One region of the Streptomyces sp. NEAU-sy36 genome, then DNA from elsewhere that is predicted to be linked to it. Evidence: riboswitches for the same ligand, from Rfam matches in the RefSeq annotation. Region 1 holds a riboswitch; each other region holds the start of a gene.

Region 1 (5,059 bases):
AGCGCCGACCTCATCCACGAGTTCGCCTTCCCGCTCCCCATCTACGCCATCTGCGACCTGCTCGGCGTCCCGCGCGAGGACCAGGACGACTTCCGGGACTGGGCGGGCATGATGATCCGGCACGGCGGCGGGCCGCGGGGCGGGGTGGCGCGGTCGGTGAAGAAGATGCGCGGCTACCTCGCCGAGCTGATCCACAAGAAGCGCGAGGCGCTGCCCGCCGAGCCCGCGCCCGGCGAGGACCTGATCTCCGCCCTCATCCGCGCCTCCGACCACGGTGAGCACCTCACCGAGAACGAGGTCGCGGCGATGGCCTTCATCCTTCTCTTCGCCGGCTTCGAGACCACCGTCAACCTCATCGGCAACGGCACCTACGCCCTGCTCACCCACCCCGATCAGCGCGACCGCCTCCAGGGCGCCCTCGCCCGCGGCGACGACGAGCTGCTGGCGACCGGGGTGGAGGAACTGCTGCGCTACGACGGCCCGGTGGAACTGGCCACCTGGCGGTTCGCCACCGAACCCCTCACCATCGGCGGCCAGCGGATCGAGCCCGGCGACCCGGTGCTCGTCGTACTGGCCGCCGCCGACCGGGACCCGGAACGGTTCGCCGACCCGGACGTACTGGACCTCGGCCGCCGGGACAACCAGCACCTCGGCTACGGCCACGGCATCCACTACTGCCTCGGCGCCCCGCTCGCCCGGCTGGAGGGCCAGAGCGCGCTGGCCACCCTCTTCACCCGGCTGCCCGACCTGCGGCTGGCCGCCGACCCGGCCGACCTGCGCTGGCGCGGCGGGCTCATCATGCGCGGTCTGCGCACCCTGCCCGTGGAGTTCACGCCGCCGGGAGGCCGATGACGCGGACCGAAACGGAGGGGTCCGTTCCGTTCCGGGAGAAGGGTGTGTGACGGAGCGAAGGGTGAACGCCCCACGCTGTGATCTTCGCGTGATCCGCGCGGCATGAACTTGTGACAAGTGATCGAGTGCGGCTACGTTCACCCCTCAGCGTGGCGAACCGGCACCACCCGCCGCGCCGGCCCCCGCAGTCGCACGAAAGGCTTCCGCATGATCTCCGGGAACGGTCGTCACCGCCGCCCCCGTCAGGCTCCGGCCCTCCTCGTCGCGGCCGGCGTGACCGGCTCCGCCATCGCCATCCCGCTGCTCGGCGCCGCGAGCGCCCACGCGGCCGACGGCACCACCTGGGACAAGGTCGCCGGTTGCGAGAGCGGCGGCTCCTGGAGCGCCGACACCGGCAACGGCTACTACGGCGGCCTCCAGATATCCCAGGACGACTGGATCCACTACGGCGGCACCCAGTACGCCTCCAGCGCCGACCAGGCCAGCCGCTCGCAGCAGATCGCCGTGGCCGAGAAGATCCTCGCCGACAAGGGCACCCTGCCCTGGGCCACCTGCGCCCTGCTGTCCGGGCTGACCCCCAACTCCGGCTCGGTGGACGTCGATCCGGGCGTCGGCGGCAAGGGCCAGGACGAGGGCACGACCGACCCCTCCGGCCTGCCCGACGCGTCGACGCCCTCCGGCACCCCGGGCGGCGGCCAGGACGCCACCCCGAGCGGATCCGGCAAGGGTTCCGGCGGCGGCACCCACGACGGCACCGGCAGCGCCTCCTCCGCCGACCCGTCCACCGCCCCGTCCTCCGGCACCGGCACCGGCAAGCACACCGGCAAGCACGCGGCCCCGCACCCGGGCGCCTCCCACGGCTCCGGCGGCGCCGGCGATACCGGCGGCGGCCCCGCCCCGGACCCCACCGCCCCCTCGGCACCCGCGGGCACGGTCACGCCCGCCCCGACCACCGGCGACCCGGACAATTCCCGCCAGGACGTCGGCTCTTGGAACCTGGTCGACACCGGAGCCCTCGGCGGCGGACGGCACCGCGGCGGCACCGCGGACGAAAGCACGGCGACCGGACAGGACGGCACCGACTCCGGGCGGCACGCCTCCCGCGAACCGGACACGTACACCGTCCGCGACGGCGACTCGCTGAGCACCATCGCCGACTCCCTTGACGTGCACGGCGGATGGCACGCGCTCTACGCCGTGAACAAGAAGGTCGTGGGCGCCGACCCGAATCACATCACCGCCGGTCAGACCCTGAAAGTCGGTGACGAAACGGACGCCCGCTAGGGCGAGTTGACGCCCCACTTGATCGTCAAATGTCCGGTTTGGTGAAAGTGTGGGATGAGTCTCAGAAGCCCTGATCGTCTTTGAAATTCCGCGGATCACGTGGCTACGGTCGAGGCCGCTCGTCACCACGAGCCCCGGCGGCCGCAACGCCTAATCCTGCCAGCGGCTGCCCGGGAACAGTCGTCGCGTCAAGCGCCGCAGGCAGGAGCGGGGGACCCAAGGTAAGCGCCGGGCCCGGCAGTTGATGCCGGACCGGCTTGGGGTGAAGCCACGCCTCCCAGGGGAGGGGTGGCCGGGCAACTCAACCGGCCCGAACCCGACAGCTCACCTCGCAGGCGTCGGTGAGGGGATCGTTCCATGCTGTTTTCCGGCAAGGGCAAGCACCGTCGTCCGTCCAAGGCCGTTCGCGCCGTCACGCTCGCCGGTGTCACCGGTGCCGCCGTCGCCGCCCCGCTGATGGCGGCCGGCAACGCCTCCGCCGCCACCGCCTCCCAGTGGGACGCGGTCGCCCAGTGCGAGTCCGGCGGCAACTGGTCCATCAACACCGGCAACGGCTACTACGGCGGTCTGCAGTTCTCCGCCTCCACCTGGGCCGCGTACGGCGGCACCGCCTACGCCCCCACCGCCGACAAGGCCGGCAAGGCGCAGCAGATAGCCGTCGCCGAGAAGGTGCTGGCCGCGCAGGGCAAGGGCGCCTGGCCGGTCTGCGGCACGGGCCTGTCGGGCACCCCGTACAACGGCTCCGCGTCCGGCTCCGGCTCCTCCTCGTCGCACACGGGCACCTCCACCCGCTCCGGCGACGAGCAGGCCGCCACCCGCTCCACCCAGCGCACGGCCCCGTCCACCACGGGCAAGTCCACGGGCGGCTCCACCGGCTCCTCCGCGAGCGGCGCGGGCAAGACCGTCACCACCCCGACCGGCAAGAAGGTCAAGAAGGGCGACGGCGAGTACAAGGTCGTCACCGGTGACACCCTCAGCACCATCGCGGCGAAGCACCACGTGGCCGGCGGCTGGCACAAGCTGTTCGAGCTGAACAAGGACATCGTCGACAACGCCGACCTCATCTACCCGGGCCAGCAGCTGCACCTGAAGTGACCCCCGGCGGCTGACGGCCCCGCCCGGCGGGCCCGCCCCCAAGGGTCCGCCCCCGTCCCCACGGGCTCCCCGCCCCGGCGCGTTCTCCCCCGTACGCGCCGGGGCGGGGTCGTTCGTTTCCCCACTCTTCAACCGGGTCTCATCCGGCAACCCCTTTGTTCCGCGGGTGAACAATGGGTACCGTCTGCATGTCCCTCCCGTCCACGGGACGGTCGGTCGGTGGCCGACGACCCCTGGACGGTTAGGCTCTAGTCGCAAGGCACAGCCGTAAGGCAGACCGCCCCGCACTTCCAGCGTCACATCCAAGAAGGAGATGCTCGTGCCGTCCATCGACGTCGTCGTAGCCCGGGAAATCCTGGACTCCCGAGGCAACCCCACGGTCGAGGTCGAGGTCGGCCTCGACGACGGCAGCACCGGCCGTGCCGCCGTCCCGTCCGGCGCCTCCACCGGCGCCTTCGAGGCCATCGAGCTGCGCGACGGTGACCCCAACCGTTACCAGGGCAAGGGCGTCGAGAAGGCCGTCCTCGCCGTCATCGAGCAGATCGGCCCGGAGCTGGTCGGCTACGACGCCACCGAGCAGCGGCTGATCGACCAGGCCATGTTCGACCTGGACGCCACCGACAACAAGGGCTCGCTCGGCGCCAACGCCATCCTCGGCGTCTCCCTGGCCGTCGCGCACGCCGCCTCCGAGGCGTCCGACCTGCCGCTCTTCCGCTACCTGGGCGGCCCCAACGCGCACCTGCTGCCGGTGCCGATGATGAACATCCTGAACGGCGGCTCGCACGCCGACTCCAACGTGGACATCCAGGAGTTCATGATCGCCCCGATCGGCGCGGAGTCCTTCTCCGAGGCGCTGCGCTGGGGTGCCGAGGTCTACCACACCCTGAAGAAGGTCCTGAAGAACAAGGGCCTGGCCACCGGCCTCGGCGACGAGGGCGGCTTCGCGCCGAACCTGGGCTCCAACCGCGAGGCCCTGGACCTCATCCTGGAGGCCATCAAGGAGGCCGGCTACGCCCCCGGCGAGCAGATCGCCCTGGCGCTCGACGTCGCCGCCTCCGAGTTCTACAAGGACGGCAAGTACCTCTTCGAGGGCAAGGAGCGCTCCGCCGCCGAGATGACGGAGTACTACGAGGAGCTGGTGGCGGCCTACCCGCTGGTCTCCATCGAGGACCCGCTGTTCGAGGACGACTGGGCCGGCTGGAAGGTCATCACCGACAAGCTCGGCGACAAGGTCCAGCTGGTCGGCGACGACCTGTTCGTCACCAACCCCGAGCGCCTCGCCCGCGGCATCGAGGAGGGCACCGCCAACGCCCTGCTGGTCAAGGTCAACCAGATCGGCTCGCTGACCGAGACCCTGGACGCCGTCGAGCTGGCCCAGCGCAACGGCTTCAAGTGCATGATGTCGCACCGCTCCGGCGAGACCGAGGACGTCACCATCGCCGACCTGGCCGTCGCCACCAACTGCGGCCAGATCAAGACCGGCGCCCCGGCCCGCTCCGAGCGCGTCGCCAAGTACAACCAGCTGCTGCGCATCGAGGAGATCCTGGACGACGCCGCGGTGTACGCCGGCCGCAGCGCCTTCCCGCGCTTCAAGGGCTGATCCACCCGGCCGGTCCCGACCCGCTCCGGGCCGGGACTTGGCCAGTCGTACGTACGTCCCCGTACCCGGTCCCGTACCGTGTCCGGGGACGTACGCACGTGTGAAAGGGGAGGCGGAGAGCCGACATGGCCGTCAAGGACCGGGACCGTTTCTCCACCACGACCAGACTGCGGCTGCTGGGCGAGCAGACGGCGGCCCGGGTCTACCGCTCGCAGACCAAACGGCAGG
Region 2 (5,059 bases), 5.8 Mb from region 1:
TTGGTGTTGGCGGGCAGCACCTCGGCGGTGAAGCGGCGGATGCCCCGCTCGCGGGCGACGGCCGCGATGTGCTCCAGGAGCGCGGAGGCCACTCCCCTGCCCTGGTGGGCGTCCTGCACCAGGAAGGCGACCTCCGCCTCGTCGGCGGGCGCGGACGCGGGGGTGCCGCCGGCACCGATGCGGTCGTAGCGGACCGTGGCGATGAACTCGCCGCCCACGGTGGCCGCGAGCCCCACCCGGTCGACGAAGTCGTGGTGGGTGAAGCGGTGCACGTCCTTGGCGGACAGCCGGGGGTAGGGCGCGAAGAAGCGGTAGTACTTGGACTCGTCCGACACCTGCTCGTAGAAGTGGACCAGGCGGTCGGCGTCGTCGACGGTGATGGGCCGGATGCGGGCGGTGCCCCCGTCCCGCAGCACCACGTCCGCCTCCCAGTGCGCGGGGTACTCGTACCGGCCCTGCGGTTCCGCCGAGGTTCGCATGCGCCCCAGAGTACGGCTAGCGTCCGGCAACGGCGCGGGGCAGTCTGTGGGGACGGACGCCGGGCCGAGGGTGCGGTCACGACGGCACGGTGGAGGGGGTGCGCAGCCCCTCTCCAGGCACGGTTCACCATATGGAAGACTGGTCTAGACAACCCTGAAGAGTGAAGGGCAGCAACACATGGCTGAGCGCCGCGTCAACGTCGGCTGGGCCGAGGGTCTCCACGCCCGCCCCGCCTCCATCTTCGTCCGGGCCGCGTCGGCCTCGGGCATCCCGGTGACGATCTCCAAGGCCGGTGGCACCCCGGTCAACGCGGCCAGCATGCTCGGCGTCCTGGGGCTGGGCGCCCAGGGCGGCGAGGAGATCGTGCTCGCCTCCGACGCCGAGGGCGCCGAGGCCGCCCTGGACCGGCTGGCCAAGCTGGTCGCCGAGGGACTGGACGAGCTGCCCGAGACCGTCTGAGCGGCATCGGGCCTTCGAGGGGCCGGGCTTCCGCGCAGTGGCGCGACGCCCGGTTCCGCACTCCCATGACGCCCGGTTCGGGCCGGTCCGCCGGCTCGGCGCGGGCGGGGTGACGGTGCGGGCCGTCCCGCCACCGCCCGCACCGCACGACGGCGACCGGCGGACCGGCGAAGACCCGCGAGTCCCCCTTGCGGCCATCGCGAGCGAGTCTGAATTCGCGATTTCCGGCGCTTTCACAGTGGAACGCCCACCCCATTCACCCGGGGTCCGCAATTCACGGCACCGGAGAAATAGGGGAAATACCGGCCCGTAGAATACCCACCCCTTTGTATACGGCACCCGTGTTAATTCTGTGCGCCCGACATGTTTACGGCATGTTGCGAAGTCCTCACGCGCTCGGCGCCACCGGGCACGCGCAGCCGGTGCTCGGCCGCCGCCCGCTCGGCGTGCAGCGCGGTCACCGTGCGGGCGCGCGCCCCGTCTCCGCGCGCCACCGCGTCCACGATCGCGCCGTGCTCCGTCCAGGTGCCGACCGGGTCCGGCGGCGCGTCGAGCACGTACATCCAGGCGATCTTGTGGCGCAGCTGGAGGAGGGTGGAGGTCAGCGAGGGGCTGCCGCAGGCCTGGGCCAGCGTCTCGTGGAACCAGCCGTCCAGTGCGCGCAGTTCTTCGCCGTCGCCCCGCCGGGCGCGCTCCTGCCCCAGCCTGACCAGTCCGCGCAGCACCTTCAGATGCGCCTCGGTGCGCCGCCGGGCGGCCCGGGCGGCGCCGAGCGGTTCCAGGAGCAGACGCATCTCCAGCAGGTCGGCGGCCTCTTGCTCGCTCGGCTCGGCCACACAGGCGCCCGCGTGCCGGCGCGTCACCACGAAGCCCTCCGCCTCCAGGGTACGCAGGGCCTCGCGCACGGGGACGCGCGAGACCCCGTAACGGCGGGCCAGCACCTCCTCGGTGAGACGGCCGCCGCGTTCGAGGACGCCCGCGACGATGTCGTCCCGGATCGCCGTGCACACCGACTGCGCCGGAATACGCATGACCGACCTCCGTCTTGATCCCGCGACACGACGCCGACGACGGACGCGTTTTCCCATGACTCTATTCCGGTGACTCTATTCCACCGCACCGCCTTTTCCGACGGCGGACCGGAATCCGGGGATATTTTTTGGACAGGGGCCGCCGGAACACGGGACCACCGGAGCACCGCGGGAAAAGGCGAAAGCCCCGGCTCGGTGGCCGGGGCTTCGGGTGCCGTGCGGGGTCGCGCTGGCTCGGTCAGACGTTCACGCCGTGGTTGCGCAGGTAGGCGACGGGGTCGACGTCGGAGCCGTAGTCGGGGCTGGTGCGCGCCTCGAAGTGCAGGTGCGGGCCGGTGACGTTGCCGGTGGCGCCGGACAGGCCGATCTGCTGGCCGGCGGTGACCTGCTGGCCCACCGTGACGCCGATGGACGACAGATGGCCGTACTGGGTGTACATGCCGTCGGCCATGCGGATCACGATCTGGTTGCCGTACGCCCCGCCCCAGCCGGTGGAGACGACGGTGCCGACGCCGACCGCGTGCACCGGGGTGCCGCCGGCGGCATGGAAGTCGATGCCGGTGTGGGACCCGGAGGACCACAGCGAGCTGCTGGCCTCGTAACCGGTGGACACGTAGGAGTGCGCGATCGGGGCGACGAAGGCGTTCAGCCGCTTGCGCTCGGCCTCGCGGGCGGCACGGGCCTCCGCCTCGCGCGCCTCCTTCACCCGCTTGGCAGCGGCCTCCTGGGCCGCCTTGCGCTCGGCGGCCCGCTGCTGGGCGGCGGCCTGCGCGTCGATGTGCGCGGCGACGTCGTCGCTCGCGGCGAGTACGGGGGTGAGGCCGGTCTGTTCCGCGGGGCGCTCGGCGGCGAGCGCCGGGGAGGCCGCGAGGGTGCCGATGACGCCGGTGGTCGTCAGGGCCGCGACACCGGCCGCCTGGGCGGTGGTTCGCTTGACCCGGCCGGGCTTGCGGTGCTTCCCGGTGGCGCACATGAACGCCATGGAGTGGCTGGTCCTTTCCTTCCCTCTCGCCTACCGGGTTAGCTGACGGGTTCGGAGCAGGAAGGTCTCCTACGGACTCCCTCGCGTCACGCGCGGGTGCCCGATTCACCCCAGGGACGTGTGGGTCCCCGGCTCCCCTGGCTCGCGCCGTACGGGGACTCGGCGATGACTGTCCGGTGCCGCGGGTGCGGCGCACTGCCCGACGAACAGCCCGGATGACGCTAAGCGGACCGGCTCTCGATCCCCAAACAGATCAGGGTTTTTGTAGCGCATCCCACAGGGCAGACGGGCAACCTCCGCCCCAATTCGGACATCTGAGGAAGAGAGTGGAACAACAGGGGCCCTGACGACCCGTAGGTCGCCAGGGCCCCGTCCCCTGTGTGCCGTTACTCGGCCGCCACCACGGTGACGTCGCCGATCCCCAGCGCCTCGACCGGCGCCTTGATCTGCGCCGCGTCACCGACCAGGACGGTCACCAGGCGGTCCACCGGGAAGGCGTTGACGACGGCCGCGGTCGCCTCCACCGTGCCCGTGGCGGCCAGTTGCCGGTACAGCGTCGCCTGGAAGTCGTCGGGCAGGTGCTGCTCGACCTGGTCGGCGAGGGTGCTCGCGACGGCCGCCGCGGTCTCGTACTTCAGCGGCGCGACCCCGACGAGGTTCTGCACGGCGACGTCCCGCTCGGCGTCGGTCAGGCCCTCCGCCGCGAGGGTGCGCAGCACCTTCCACAGGTCGTCGAGGGCGGGGCCGGTGTTGGGCGTGTCCACCGAGCCGCTGATGGCGAGCATCGACGCGCCGGTGCCGTCCGGGGCCGAGCGCAGGACCTGGCCGAAGGAGCGCACCCCGTAGGTGTAGCCCTTCTCCTCGCGCAGCACGCGGTCCAGGCGGGAGGTGAGGGTGCCGCCGAGGCAGTAGGTGCCGAGCACCTGGGCGGGCCACACCCGGTCGTGCCGGTCGGGGCCGATCCGGCCGATGAGCAGCTGCGTCTGGACGGCGCCGGGCCGGTCCACGATGACGACGCGTCCGGTGTCGTCGGCCGTCACCGCCGGCACGGGCCGGGGCTCTCCGGGCGTGCCGGTCCAGGCGCCCAGGGTGTCGGCGAGCAGCGCGTCCAGGTCGATGCCGGTGAGGTCGCCGACCACCACGGCGGTGGCCGTGCCGGGGCGCACATGGCGCTCGTAGAAGGCGCGTACGGCGGGGGCGTCGATCTTCTCGACGGTCTCCTCGGTGCCCTGGCGCGGCCGGGACATGCGCGAGGCCGCCGGGAACAGCTCCCTGGACAGCTCCTTGGCGGCACGGCGGGCGGGGTTGGCCAGCTCGTGCGGGATCTCGTCCAGGCGGTTGCGGACCAGGCGCTCGATCTCGCTCTCGGCGAAGGCGGGGGCGCGCAGCGCGTCGGCTACCAGGCCGAGGCCCTTGGCCAGGCGGGAGGCGGGGACCTCCAGGCTGAGCCGGACGCCGGGGTGGTCGGCGTGCGCGTCGAGGGTGGCGCCCGCGCGCTCCAGCTCGGCGGCGAACTCCTCGGCGGAGTGCCGGTCGGTGCCCTCGGAGAAGGCCCGCGCCATGATGGTGGCCACGCCGTCCAGGCCGGCCGGCTCGGCGTCCAGCGGCGCGTCGAGCAGCACCTCCACGGCGACGACCTGCTGGCCGGGTCGGTGGCAGCGCAGCACGGTCAGGCCGTTGTCGAGCGCGGCGCGCTCGGGGGCCGGGAAGGCCCAGGGCCTGGCCTCACCGGGCTGTGGCCGGGGGTGGAAGTCCATGGTGGCGAGCTGCTCGGTCACTTGGCCGTCTCCTCGTTCTCGTTGCCGGCCTCTACGGTGGCTTCCGACTCGGGGTCCTCGGGCAGGTCGGCGTCCTCGACGTTCTCCGGGGACTTGGGCTCGTAGACCAGGACCGCGCGGTTGTCGGGGCGCAGACGGGCCTTGGCGACCTCCCGGACCTCCTCCGGGGTGACCTCGAGGATGCGCGGCACGGCGTTCAGGGCGAGCTGCGGGTCACCGAACAGGACGGCGTAGCGACACAGTTCGTCGGCGCGGCCCGCGACCGTGCCGAGCCGGTCCAGCCACTCGCGCTCCAACTGGGCCTGGGCGCGCTCCATCTCCTCGGCGGT
Region 3 (5,059 bases), 7.5 Mb from region 1:
GCGGTGATCCGGGTTCCGTGCGGATGCGCCGGCGGTTCTTCCGGTGGCTGGACCTGCCGTGCGGCGGAGCCGGGGCGGGATTCGCGGCGGACGCGCCGGACAGCATCTGGGCCAGCTCTTCGACCGGGTCCCACTGCATCTCAAGCGTGCTGAACTCATAGTCACACAAAACGTCTTCATCGTGAATCCTGTCCATGGGCCGGGTCCTAGAGCCTCACCATTGCCCGCAGGTACTCACTCTCCAGCTGACTGATTCTCTTCAGGAAATCGTCGAGGAGATCGGAGCAGCCGTCGGTGAACACCTCGCCTTCCTTGCTTTCCAGCCGGAACGTGACCGGCGAGTGGAGATTCAACGCGGTGCGTCTCTCAATGCGTGCCACGGTCAGCTAACGAGCCTCTCGGGAGGAGGGGGTGTGGGGCATTCGGGTGCTTCTGTAACTCGAAAGCGGGGTCCGGCGGTCGTATGACAGCAACTGGCGAAAATACGAATGCCGTTTCGGGAGCCCGCTGTCCTTCGGCGGGCACGACCGGGGACGCGCGCCCCCGGGGAGCGGGCCGGGCGACGGCGGGCCGCACACTTGAGCCGATGAGCACCGAGCGAGCCTTCACCGAGTCCATGCCGTACCCGTACGTCCTGCTGTCCGCCGCCGTCTCCCTCGACGGCTGCCTGGACGACACCGGACCCGAGCGGCTGCTGCTGTCCGGGCCGGCCGACTTCGACCGGGTCGACGCGGTACGGGCCTCGGCCGACGCCCTCCTGGTCGGCGCCGGCACGATCCGCGCCGACAACCCCCGGCTGCTGGTCGGCTCGCCCGAGCGCCGTGCCGCCCGGCTCGCCGAGGGGCGGCCGGAGCACCCGCTGAAGGTCACCGTCACCGCCACCGGCGACCTCGACCCCACCGCCCGGTTCTGGCACACCGGGGGCGACAAGCTCGTCTACACGACCGACCGCGGCGCCGCGCGGGCCGCCCGGCTGCTCGGCGGTGCCGCCGACGTCGTCCCGCTCGGCCCGGACCTCGACTGGCGGGCCCTGCTCGGCCATCTGCGCGCCGAGCGCGGGGTCGGCCGGCTGATGGTGGAGGGCGGGGGCACCGTGCACACCCAGCTCCTGCGGCAGGGGCTGGCCGACGAGCTCCAGCTGGCGGTCGCACCGCTGATCGTCGGCGACCCACGGGCCCCGCGGCTGTTCGGGCCCGGCCGCTACCAGGAGGGACGGCTGCGCCTGGTGGAGACCCGGCGGATCGAGGACGTCGTCCTGATGCGCTACGAGCCCACCGCGCCCGGCACCGGCCCGCTGCCCGCCGCCGCCGACCGGCACTGGCTGCGCACCGCCTGCGAGCTGGCCGCCCTGTGCCCGCCCTCCGGGACGGCCTTCAGCGTCGGCGCGGTCGTGGTCGCCGCCGACGGCACCGAGCTGGCCCGCGGCCACTCCCGGGAAGGGGACGACCCCGTGGTGCACGCCGAGGAGGCGGCGCTCGCCAAGATCGACCCCGCCGACCCGCGGCTGCCCGGCGCCACCGTCTACAGCAGCCTGGAGCCCTGCGCCCGCCGCGCCTCCCGCCCCGCGCCCTGCTCCGAGCTGATCCTGCGGTCCGGGGTGCGCCGGGTGGTGACCGCCTGGCGGGAGCCCGACACCTTCGTCGCGGGCGCCGACGGCACCGGTGTGCTGGTCCGCGGGGGCGCCGAGGTCGTCGTCCTGCCCGCGTACGAGGCCCTCGCCAAGGCCCCGAACCGGCATCTGCTCGGCTGAGCCGGACGGCCCGCCGCAAAGCCGTGTGCTGGGCACCCCGAACATGGCGTACACTGGAATCACCGACGCGGGGTGGAGCAGCTCGGTAGCTCGCTGGGCTCATAACCCAGAGGTCGCAGGTTCAAATCCTGTCCCCGCTACTGAAGACTCAGGGCCGGAATCCATGATCTGGATTCCGGCCCTGAGTGTTTTCCGACGGGTCCACGGCCCCCGTACGGCGCGTCACCCACGGTGACCGTGCGACCGCCGTACGCATAACAACTGAGTCACCATCAAAAACCCGATGACTCCTGAACACCGGCCAACTCGCCCGGATTGACAGCTCCTTGGGCGGTAAGTCCACGCCCCGGAGGCGTAATGATCAAGCCGAACGGCTTGGAAAGTGACGGCCGGGTCTATTAACGTTCGATAACGCAGCGCGGTCGTCCCAGCCGTCACCCGAGACGGCTCCGTGCGCACGCGCCGAATCCCGCAAGGGAACCGGGGAACCACCACCTTGGGGTGAATCACGCGGACACCGTCGTGAACTCAGCGAGTCCACGGCCGGTATACGCGCGTAGGAGACCTTCCTGCTCCGAACCCGTCAGCTAACCCGGTAGGCGGAGGAAGGAAAGGAGCACGCCCCCGTGGCGTCCAACCGGCCTGCCCCACAAGCCCCCTTCGTGCCCGCTCAACGCGATTCCGAGCCGTTCGGCCCCGGACCCGAGGGCGAGGGCTCCTGGGAGGAGTGGAACCCCACCGAGGAGTCCGTCGCCCCGGTCCGCGGCCGGCACCGCGTCGCCAAGCAGCGCGGCGGCTTCGCGCGCAGCTCCACCGTCCTCGGCGTCGGTGTGATCGCCGCCGTCGGCGCGGGCGGCATCGCCAGCGCCAACCCCGGCAAGGCCCCGGTCTCCCTCTCCATGCCGGACCTGCCGTCCGTCTCGGTGCCGCACCTGTCCTCCGTGGAGCACCTCCTCGGCGACGACTCCGCCGAGAAGCACCAGGTCACCGACACCGCGCTCACCGGCATCGGGCAGAGCACCCAGGACGGCACGCACACGGGCGCCGGCGAGGCCCTGCGCAACCGGATCATGGCCCAGGCCGAGCAGCAGCAGGGCCAGGCCGACAGCAAGGCCACCGCCGCCATGGTCGCCGCCGCCCAGCAGCAGAGCGACGCGGCGGCCGCCAAGGCGGAGAAGGAGGCCGCCGACAAGGCCGCCGCCGCCAAGCAGCGGGCCGAGGCCGACGCCAAGAAGGCCGCCGAGGCCAAGCGGCTGGCCGAACTGGCCAAGCAGTACACGCTGCCGGTCGTCTCGTACACGATCACCGGCACCTTCGGGCAGCCCGGCGCCATGTGGTCCTCCGGCTACCACACCGGCCTCGACTTCGCCGCCCCCACCGGCACCCTGATCAAGGCCGTCCACGGCGGCACCATCACCCAGGCCGGCTGGGCCGGCGCCTACGGCTACCGCACCGTCCTCACCCTGGACGACGGCACCGAGCTGTGGTTCTGCCACCAGTCCTCGATCAACGTCTCGGTCGGCCAGAAGGTCACCACCGGCGAGGTCATCGGCCGGGTCGGCGCCACCGGCAACGTCACCGGACCGCACCTGCACCTGGAGGTCCACCCGGGCGGGCAGGCCACCGGCGTCGACCCGGCGCCCTGGCTGCGCGACAAGGGCCTCAACCCCTGAGCACACCGGTCCCCGCGGGGACCGCGGACCGGCGGTGGAATGCGATCACCCGCCGCCGGTGTTGTCGTAGAGCATGACTTCTCTGCGCACACTGGGCTCCAGCGACCTTGAGGTCTTCCCGCTCTGCCTGGGCGGCAACGTGTTCGGCTGGACCGCGGACGAACAGGCATCCTTCGCCGTCCTGGACGCCTACACGGCCGCGGGCGGCAACTTCGTCGACACGGCCGACGTCTACAGCGCCTGGGTGGAGGGCCACCAGGGCGGCGAGTCCGAGACCGTCATCGGCAAGTGGCTCAAGGCCCGCGGCAACCGCTCCGACGTCGTCGTCGCCACCAAGGTCAGCCAGCACCCGCAGTACCAGGGCCTGTCCGCGGCCAACATCAAGGCCGCCGCCGACGCCTCCCTCGCCCGCCTGGGCACCGACTACATCGACCTCTACTACACCCACTTCGACCGGCCCGACGTGCCGGTGGAGGAGATCATCGGCGCCCTGGACGAGCTGGTGAAGGCCGGCAAGGTGCGGCAGATCGCCGCGTCCAACATCAGCGCCGAGCGGCTGCGGGAGTCCCTGGACTTCTCCGCCCGAGAGGGCCTGGCCCGCTACGTGGCGGTCCAGCCCCACTACAACCTGGTCTCCCGCGACACCTACGAGGGCCCGCTCCAGGACCTCGTCGCCCGTGAGGGCCTGTCCTCCGTGCCGTACTTCGCCCTCGCCGCGGGCTTCCTGACCGGCAAGTACCGTCCCGGCCGGCAGGTGGACAGCGCCCGCGCCAACCGGGCCGCGGAGTACGCGGAGACCGAGCGCGGCCAGAAGGTACTCGCCGCCCTCGACGAGATCGCCGCCGCCCACGAGGCACCGCACGCCACCGTCGCCCTCGCCTGGCTGGCCGCCCAGCCGACGATCACCGCCCCGATCGCCTCGGCGCGCACGCTGGACCAGCTCCCGGCCCTGCTGGGCGTCGGCGAGCTGAAGCTGACGGACGACGAGCTGAGGAGGCTGACGGACGCCTCGGCGTAACCGGCCGCTGCGGGCTCCCCTGCGGCGTCAGGTCCGGTACGGGTTGTACGACGTGGCGTACGGTGCCGCCGGGTAGCCGTACCCGGGCCCGCCGTACGCGGGACCGCCCTGTCCGGGGCCGCCGTATCCGTATCCGGGTCCGCCCCACCCCGGTCCGTACCCCTGGTCGTACGGCGCCGGGGCCCAGGCCGTCGGTGCCGGGGCCGCCGTGCGGGCCGCGTACTCCAGCGCGGGCCGGGCCGCGTCCCGGCGCTGCCACAGCTCGTCCAGCAGCTCCCGCTCGCGGGCGACGAAGCCGGCGCCGGCCCGGCCGCGCCGCCCCCGCCGCCGCAGCAGCGCCAGCGCGGTGGCCTGGGTCTCGTACCGGGCCACCGCGCGCGCCGTGGCCCGGCCGCCGTGGTGGCGGGCGAAGTCGCGGGCCATCCGCCGCGCCCGCATCGAGCCCAGGGCGAACGGCTCGGCCGGCCCCAGCCAGCCGGCCAGGACGTAGACGGGCAGCTCCTCGCGCACGGTGCGCAGCTCCCGCTGCCGGGTCCAGATCCCGAGCCAGGTCAGCAGCCCGAACACGGGCAGCATGAAAAGGCCGTAGACGGCGAGGAAGCCGAACTGGCCGAAGGT
Region 4 (5,059 bases), 7.1 Mb from region 1:
AGGGCCTCGTCGGCGAAGTCCTTGGGCGTGGCCGGGGGCTCGGCCCGCCGGTCCTGGCCGGCCGGCGCGGTGCCGTGGGAGACCTGGTTGCTCTTGCTGTCGTAACCCCAGACGTCCTTGCCGTTGTGGATGACGCTGTACTCGGCGCCCTGCTCGACGAGCGTCAGCTTCTGCCGGTCGGGGCCGTCGGCGGCGACGCGCAGGGTGTGCGTGCCGGTGACCAGCTCGGTGAGGCGGGACTGCGGGTCGGCGGGACCGGACCCCGCGCCGCGGGTCATGCCGGAGGTGAGGCCGCTCTCCAGGCCTCCGAGGTCGGGCAGGCCCAGGTCGGTGCCGACCTTCACGGTGCCGGACAGCCGCTGCACGTCGGACGCGGCGATCTTCTGGATGAGCTGCTGGGCGGTGATCCGGGGCAGGTCGGGGTCGCCGGAGTCGGCGAGGGCCGGGACCAGCCCGATCGTGGCCGCCGCCACCCCCACCACCGCGACCGGGACGGCGTACCGGGCGGCCCTGCGGCGGCCCGAGCGCGCTTCCTCGGCCCGGTCGGCGCCCTGTGCGTCGTCGGATTCGTACGGTGCCATGTGTGCCTTACCTCCGTCGTCGGCGGCGGCTGCTCTCACGCTGGTCCACCCGAGCCGCCGGTCTCACCCGAATCGGTGAGGAGTGGTGATGTCCGTGGTGTCCATACGACCAAATCCGCGCTGAGGAATCGTCAGACCACGGAGGCAACTCGGCGTACGACTGCGGTATGACACGCAAGGGACACCCCTAGGGGCTCGAACGGATCCCTATGGGCAGGATGGAGCACCCGGGCGGGCACGGCCACCCGGTGGGCGCCGGACGGGTCGGTCCCCGGCGTCCACCGGACCGGCCGGTCACCCGGTGCGGTGCACCACCGCGTCGCACAGCTCGATCAGCGCGACCTTGGCGTCGCACTCGCGCAGCGGCGCCAGCGCGGCGCGTGCCTCCTCGGCGTAGCGCACGGTGTCCCGGCGGGCCTGCTCCAGTGCCGGGTGGGCGCGCAGCGCGGTCAGCGCCTCGGCGTGCCGGGCGTCGTCGCTGAGGTCGGAGTCCAGCAGCTCGCACAGGGCGATGTCCTCCGGCAGGCCGAGCCGGGCGGCGCGCTCGCGCAGCCGGAGCACGGGGAGGGTCGCGATGCCCTCGCGCAGGTCGGTGCCGGGGGTCTTGCCGGACTCGTGGGAGTCGGAGGCGATGTCCAGGTAGTCGTCGGCGAGCTGGAAGGCCACGCCGAGCCGCTCGCCGTACTGGGTGAGCACGTCCACGACCGTCTCGTCGGCGCCGGACATCATCGCGCCGAACCGGCAGGAGACCGCCACCAGGGAGCCCGTCTTGCCGGCGAGCACGTCCAGGTAGTGCTCCACCGGGTCACGGCCGTCGGTGGGGCCCGCGGTCTCCAGGATCTGGCCGGTGACCAGCCGTTCGAACGCGAGGGCCTGCACCCGGACCGCCTCGGGGCCGAGGTCGGCGAGGATCTGGGAGGCGCGGGCGAAGAGGAAGTCGCCGGTGAGGACCGCGACGGAGTTGCCCCAGCGGGTGTTGGCGCTGTCCACGCCCCGGCGTACGGCGGCCTCGTCCATGACGTCGTCGTGGTACAGCGTGGCGAGGTGGGTCAGCTCCACCACCACGGCCGACGGCACCACTCCGGGCGCGTAGGGGTCGCCGAACTGCGCCGCGAGCATCACGAGCAGCGGCCTGAACCGCTTCCCGCCGGCCCGTACGAGGTGCTGCGCGGCCCCGGTGATGAACGGGACCTCGCTCTTGGTGGCCTCTAGCAGGCCTTCCTCGACAGCCGCCAATCCGGCCTGGACATCGGCTTCGAGAGCCTGGTCCCGCACGCTCAGCCCGAACGGCCCGACGACGGTCACGAGGGGTCTCCTGTCTGCTGGTGTCTGCTGGCGATTACACGGTTTGTCGATAGGTCGCTGCCATCACTCAAGTCAGCGTATCCGGTCCGGTTTCGATCACCGATAGCGCCCACCCGTCCAGCCCGGGCGGTATCGGAGCACATCCGGCACCCCTTCGATCGGATGAGAAGAACAGACATTTCTCGACTTAACAGGAAAATCCGAGCTTCGTCGCGAGCCCCGAGGTGAGCGGAGCATCCGCGCCACCCCACCGGGGGACGAATGCCGGGAATCCCCCATGCCCGATTTAACACAGTTTGCCATTTGGTGAATTGGGCCACACCCGCCCCCTGCCGCCGGCCGGCCACCCGGGACCCCCTATCGCCTTGCCCGGCAAGCGAGTTGAACGTTGGCAATCGCAAAGGATCAAGTACCCCATAGGCTAATGATCAAGGTCAAATGCCTCATCGGATGAATCCGGCACTTGTTCCCGACATGTGCTCTCGCATACGTTCCCGACCCATCGGGCGGACGCCGAATCCTGCCGCCGCCCGTACACCCATCAACGAACTCATTCGTACGGCAGGAGCGGGGGACCCAGGTAAGTCGCCGGACCGGACGACACACGTGACGCAGCGCATGCCGCGACACGCGGTCGCACCGGGTCGGCTTGGGGTTAAGCCGTGCCTCTCGCGGGGCACGGCCGGGCACCTCCCCGCCCGAACCCGACAGCTCACCTCGCAGGCGTAGGAGAGGAACGTCCCCATGCCTGCTGCCGTTCAGTCGCGCCGCACCCGCACCAACCGCGTCGTCCGTATGCTCGCCGTCGCCGGCACCGGCGCCGCCGTGATCGCCATGCCGCTCGTGGGGGCCGCCAGCGCCTCCGCGGCCACCGCCACCACCTCGGCCTCCGTCACCACCGCCGGGTACCCGAACAACCTCGACGGCTGGATCCGCGAGTCCCTGGCGATCATGAGCCAGAAGGGCATCCCGGGCTCCTACAACGGCATCTACCGCAACATCATGCGCGAGTCCTCGGGCAACCCGAACGCCATCAACCTGTGGGACTCCAACGCCGCCAAGGGCATCCCGTCCAAGGGCCTGCTCCAGGTGATCGACCCGACCTTCAACGCGTACCACGTGGCCGGAACCTCCTGGAACATCTACGACCCGGTCGCCAACATCACCGCCGCCTGCAACTACGCGGCCCACCGCTACGGCTCCATGGACAACGTCAACAGCGCCTACTGACCGGCGCCCGCCCGGGTCGACGGCACCCCGTCAACCCGCCGGGAACAGTCTTTCGAGGACGACGGCGATGCCGTCGTCCTCGTTCGACGTGGTGACCTCGTCGGCCACCGCCTTCAGCTCCGGATGGGCGTCGGCCATGGCGACCCCGTGCGCCGCCCACCGGAACATCGGGACGTCGTTGGGCATGTCGCCGAAGGCCAGCGAGCGTTCCGCGGCGACACCGAGCCGCTCGGCGGCCAGCGCCAGACCGGTCGCCTTGGTCACCCCGCACGGCTGGAGCTCCACCGTCCCCGGACCCGACATGGTGACCGTGGCCAGCGGCCCCACCACCGAGCGCGCCACCGCCGCCAACTCGTCGTCGGACAGGGTGGCGTGGCGCAGCAGCACCTTGCTGATCGGCGCCCCCCACAGATCGTCGCGCCGGCCCACCCGCACCGCGGGCAGCGTCGGATGGGGCATCCGGTAGCCCGGCTCGATCAGCGTGAGCCCCTCCACCCCGTCCTGGTCGACGGCCGCGTACACCTGCCCCACCTCGGCCTCGATCTTGCCGAGCGCGGCCTCGGCCTGCTCCCGGTCGAGCCGCACCGACCACAGCAGGCGGTCGGCCCCGGCGTCGTAGACCTGCGCCCCCTGCCCGCACACCGCGAGCCCCGTGCAGCCGAGGGCCGCCAGCAGCGGCCGCACTCTGGGGGCCGGACGGCCGGTCACCACCAGGTGCCGGGCGCCGGTCCGGGCCGCCCGCGCGAGCGCCGAGAGCGTGCGCTCGGAGACGGTGTCGTCGCCGCGCAGCAGCGTCCCGTCCAGGTCGGTGGCGATCAGTGCGTACGCGGGGGAGGGTGCCATGAGCAGAGAATACGGATCCCGCGACTCCGCCGACTCATCCGTCGTCGCGCGTACTTGCGTGCCGACCGCCCCCAAGTGCGCGCCGTGGCGCCCCTGATGGGGACCTGCCGCGGGCCGCGGCCGGATGTGCCGCCGGGCGCGCGGCACGGTCCGGGGGCCCGGCCCGGCCGGCCGGGGCGCGGCCGGGGCGCCCCCGGCGGGCACTGCCCAAGAGGCGCGTCGCGGCCGTAACGTGTGGCCGACCACATGGAACAGCGCCATGCATGGCCCGGATGAGAGCGAGGCAGTACCCCATGCCCCCCTTCGACGTCCCCGAGGGCGACCCCTTCGGTCCGCACAACCTTCCCTATGGCGTGTTCTCGCCCTCCGGCAGCCGGGAGCGCCGGGTCGGCGTCCGGCTCGGGGACCAGGTCCTCGACGCGGGCGCCGCGGCCGCCGCCCTGGGCTCGCCGCACCACGCGCTGCTCGCCCGCCCCACCCTCAACCCACTGCTCGCGGCGGGCCGCGCCGCCTGGTCCGAGGTGCGCGCCGCGATCACCTCCTGGGTCACCGACCCCGCGCACCGCGAGACCCTGGAGCCGCTCTTCCACCCGCTGTCCGAGGTGGACCTGCACCTGCCCTTCGAGGTCGCGGACTACGTCGACTTCTACGCCTCGGAGAACCACGCCCGCAACGTCGGCAAGATCTTCCGCCCGGACGCCCCGGACTCCCTCACCCCGAACTGGAAGCACCTGCCGATCGGCTACCACGGCCGCGCCGGCACCGTGGTGGTCTCCGGCACGGACGTCGTACGGCCCTCCGGGCAGCGCAAGGGCCCCGCCGACCCGGCGCCCGTGTTCGGGCCGTCGATCCGGCTGGACATCGAGGCCGAGGTCGGCTTCGTCGTGGGCGTGCCGACCGAGCTGGGGTCCCCGGTCGCGCTCGGCGACTTCCGGGAGCACGTCTTCGGGCTGTGCCTGCTCAACGACTGGTCGGCGCGGGACATCCAGGCCTGGGAGTACGTGCCCCTCGGCCCGTTCCTCGGCAAGTCGTTCTCGACCTCGGTGTCGGCGTGGATCACCCCGCTGGAGGCCTTGGAGCACGCCAAGACGGCCCCGCCC

What was found. A riboswitch is a leader RNA that binds a small molecule or an ion and turns the genes downstream of it on or off. The one in region 1 is predicted to bind cyclic di-AMP.
Positions count from the first base shown of each region.
Region 2: it holds a riboswitch for cyclic di-AMP, as region 1 does, so the genes downstream of both, HZZ00_RS28090 (M23 family metallopeptidase) here and HZZ00_RS02815 (transglycosylase family protein) in region 1, are expected to answer to the same signal.
Region 3: it holds a riboswitch for cyclic di-AMP, as region 1 does, so the genes downstream of both, HZZ00_RS35830 (M23 family metallopeptidase) here and HZZ00_RS02815 (transglycosylase family protein) in region 1, are expected to answer to the same signal.
Region 4: it holds a riboswitch for cyclic di-AMP, as region 1 does, so the genes downstream of both, HZZ00_RS33810 (transglycosylase SLT domain-containing protein) here and HZZ00_RS02815 (transglycosylase family protein) in region 1, are expected to answer to the same signal.

Region 1 is NZ_CP058977.1:618,213-623,271, forward strand. It holds gene HZZ00_RS02805 (cytochrome P450) at 1-852, shown strand, start outside; gene HZZ00_RS02810 (transglycosylase family protein) at 1,060-2,136, shown strand; cyclic di-AMP (ydaO/yuaA leader) riboswitch at 2,320-2,489, shown strand; gene HZZ00_RS02815 (transglycosylase family protein) at 2,494-3,231, shown strand; gene eno (phosphopyruvate hydratase) at 3,551-4,831, shown strand; gene HZZ00_RS02825 (septum formation initiator family protein) at 4,957-5,059, shown strand, end outside.
Region 2 is NZ_CP058977.1:6,452,940-6,457,998, forward strand. It holds gene HZZ00_RS28075 (bifunctional GNAT family N-acetyltransferase/acetate--CoA ligase family protein) at 1-479, opposite strand, end outside; gene HZZ00_RS28080 (HPr family phosphocarrier protein) at 658-939, shown strand; gene HZZ00_RS28085 (GntR family transcriptional regulator) at 1,284-1,970, opposite strand; gene HZZ00_RS28090 (M23 family metallopeptidase) at 2,209-2,952, opposite strand; cyclic di-AMP (ydaO/yuaA leader) riboswitch at 2,965-3,127, opposite strand; gene HZZ00_RS28095 (pitrilysin family protein) at 3,339-4,709, opposite strand; gene HZZ00_RS28100 (pitrilysin family protein) at 4,727-5,059, opposite strand, start outside.
Region 3 is NZ_CP058977.1:8,141,309-8,146,367, reverse strand. It holds gene HZZ00_RS35850 (DUF2637 domain-containing protein) at 1-196, opposite strand, end outside; gene HZZ00_RS35845 (hypothetical protein) at 207-380, opposite strand; gene HZZ00_RS35840 (dihydrofolate reductase family protein) at 617-1,750, shown strand; tRNA gene HZZ00_RS35835 (tRNA-Met) at 1,817-1,890, shown strand; cyclic di-AMP (ydaO/yuaA leader) riboswitch at 2,201-2,369, shown strand; gene HZZ00_RS35830 (M23 family metallopeptidase) at 2,377-3,423, shown strand; gene HZZ00_RS35825 (aldo/keto reductase) at 3,497-4,441, shown strand; gene HZZ00_RS35820 (PrsW family intramembrane metalloprotease) at 4,469-5,059, opposite strand, start outside.
Region 4 is NZ_CP058977.1:7,706,897-7,711,955, forward strand. It holds gene HZZ00_RS33800 (outer membrane lipoprotein carrier protein LolA) at 1-581, opposite strand, end outside; gene HZZ00_RS33805 (polyprenyl synthetase family protein) at 876-1,886, opposite strand; cyclic di-AMP (ydaO/yuaA leader) riboswitch at 2,388-2,627, shown strand; gene HZZ00_RS33810 (transglycosylase SLT domain-containing protein) at 2,631-3,116, shown strand; gene HZZ00_RS33815 (HAD family hydrolase) at 3,147-3,959, opposite strand; gene fahA (fumarylacetoacetase) at 4,253-5,059, shown strand, end outside.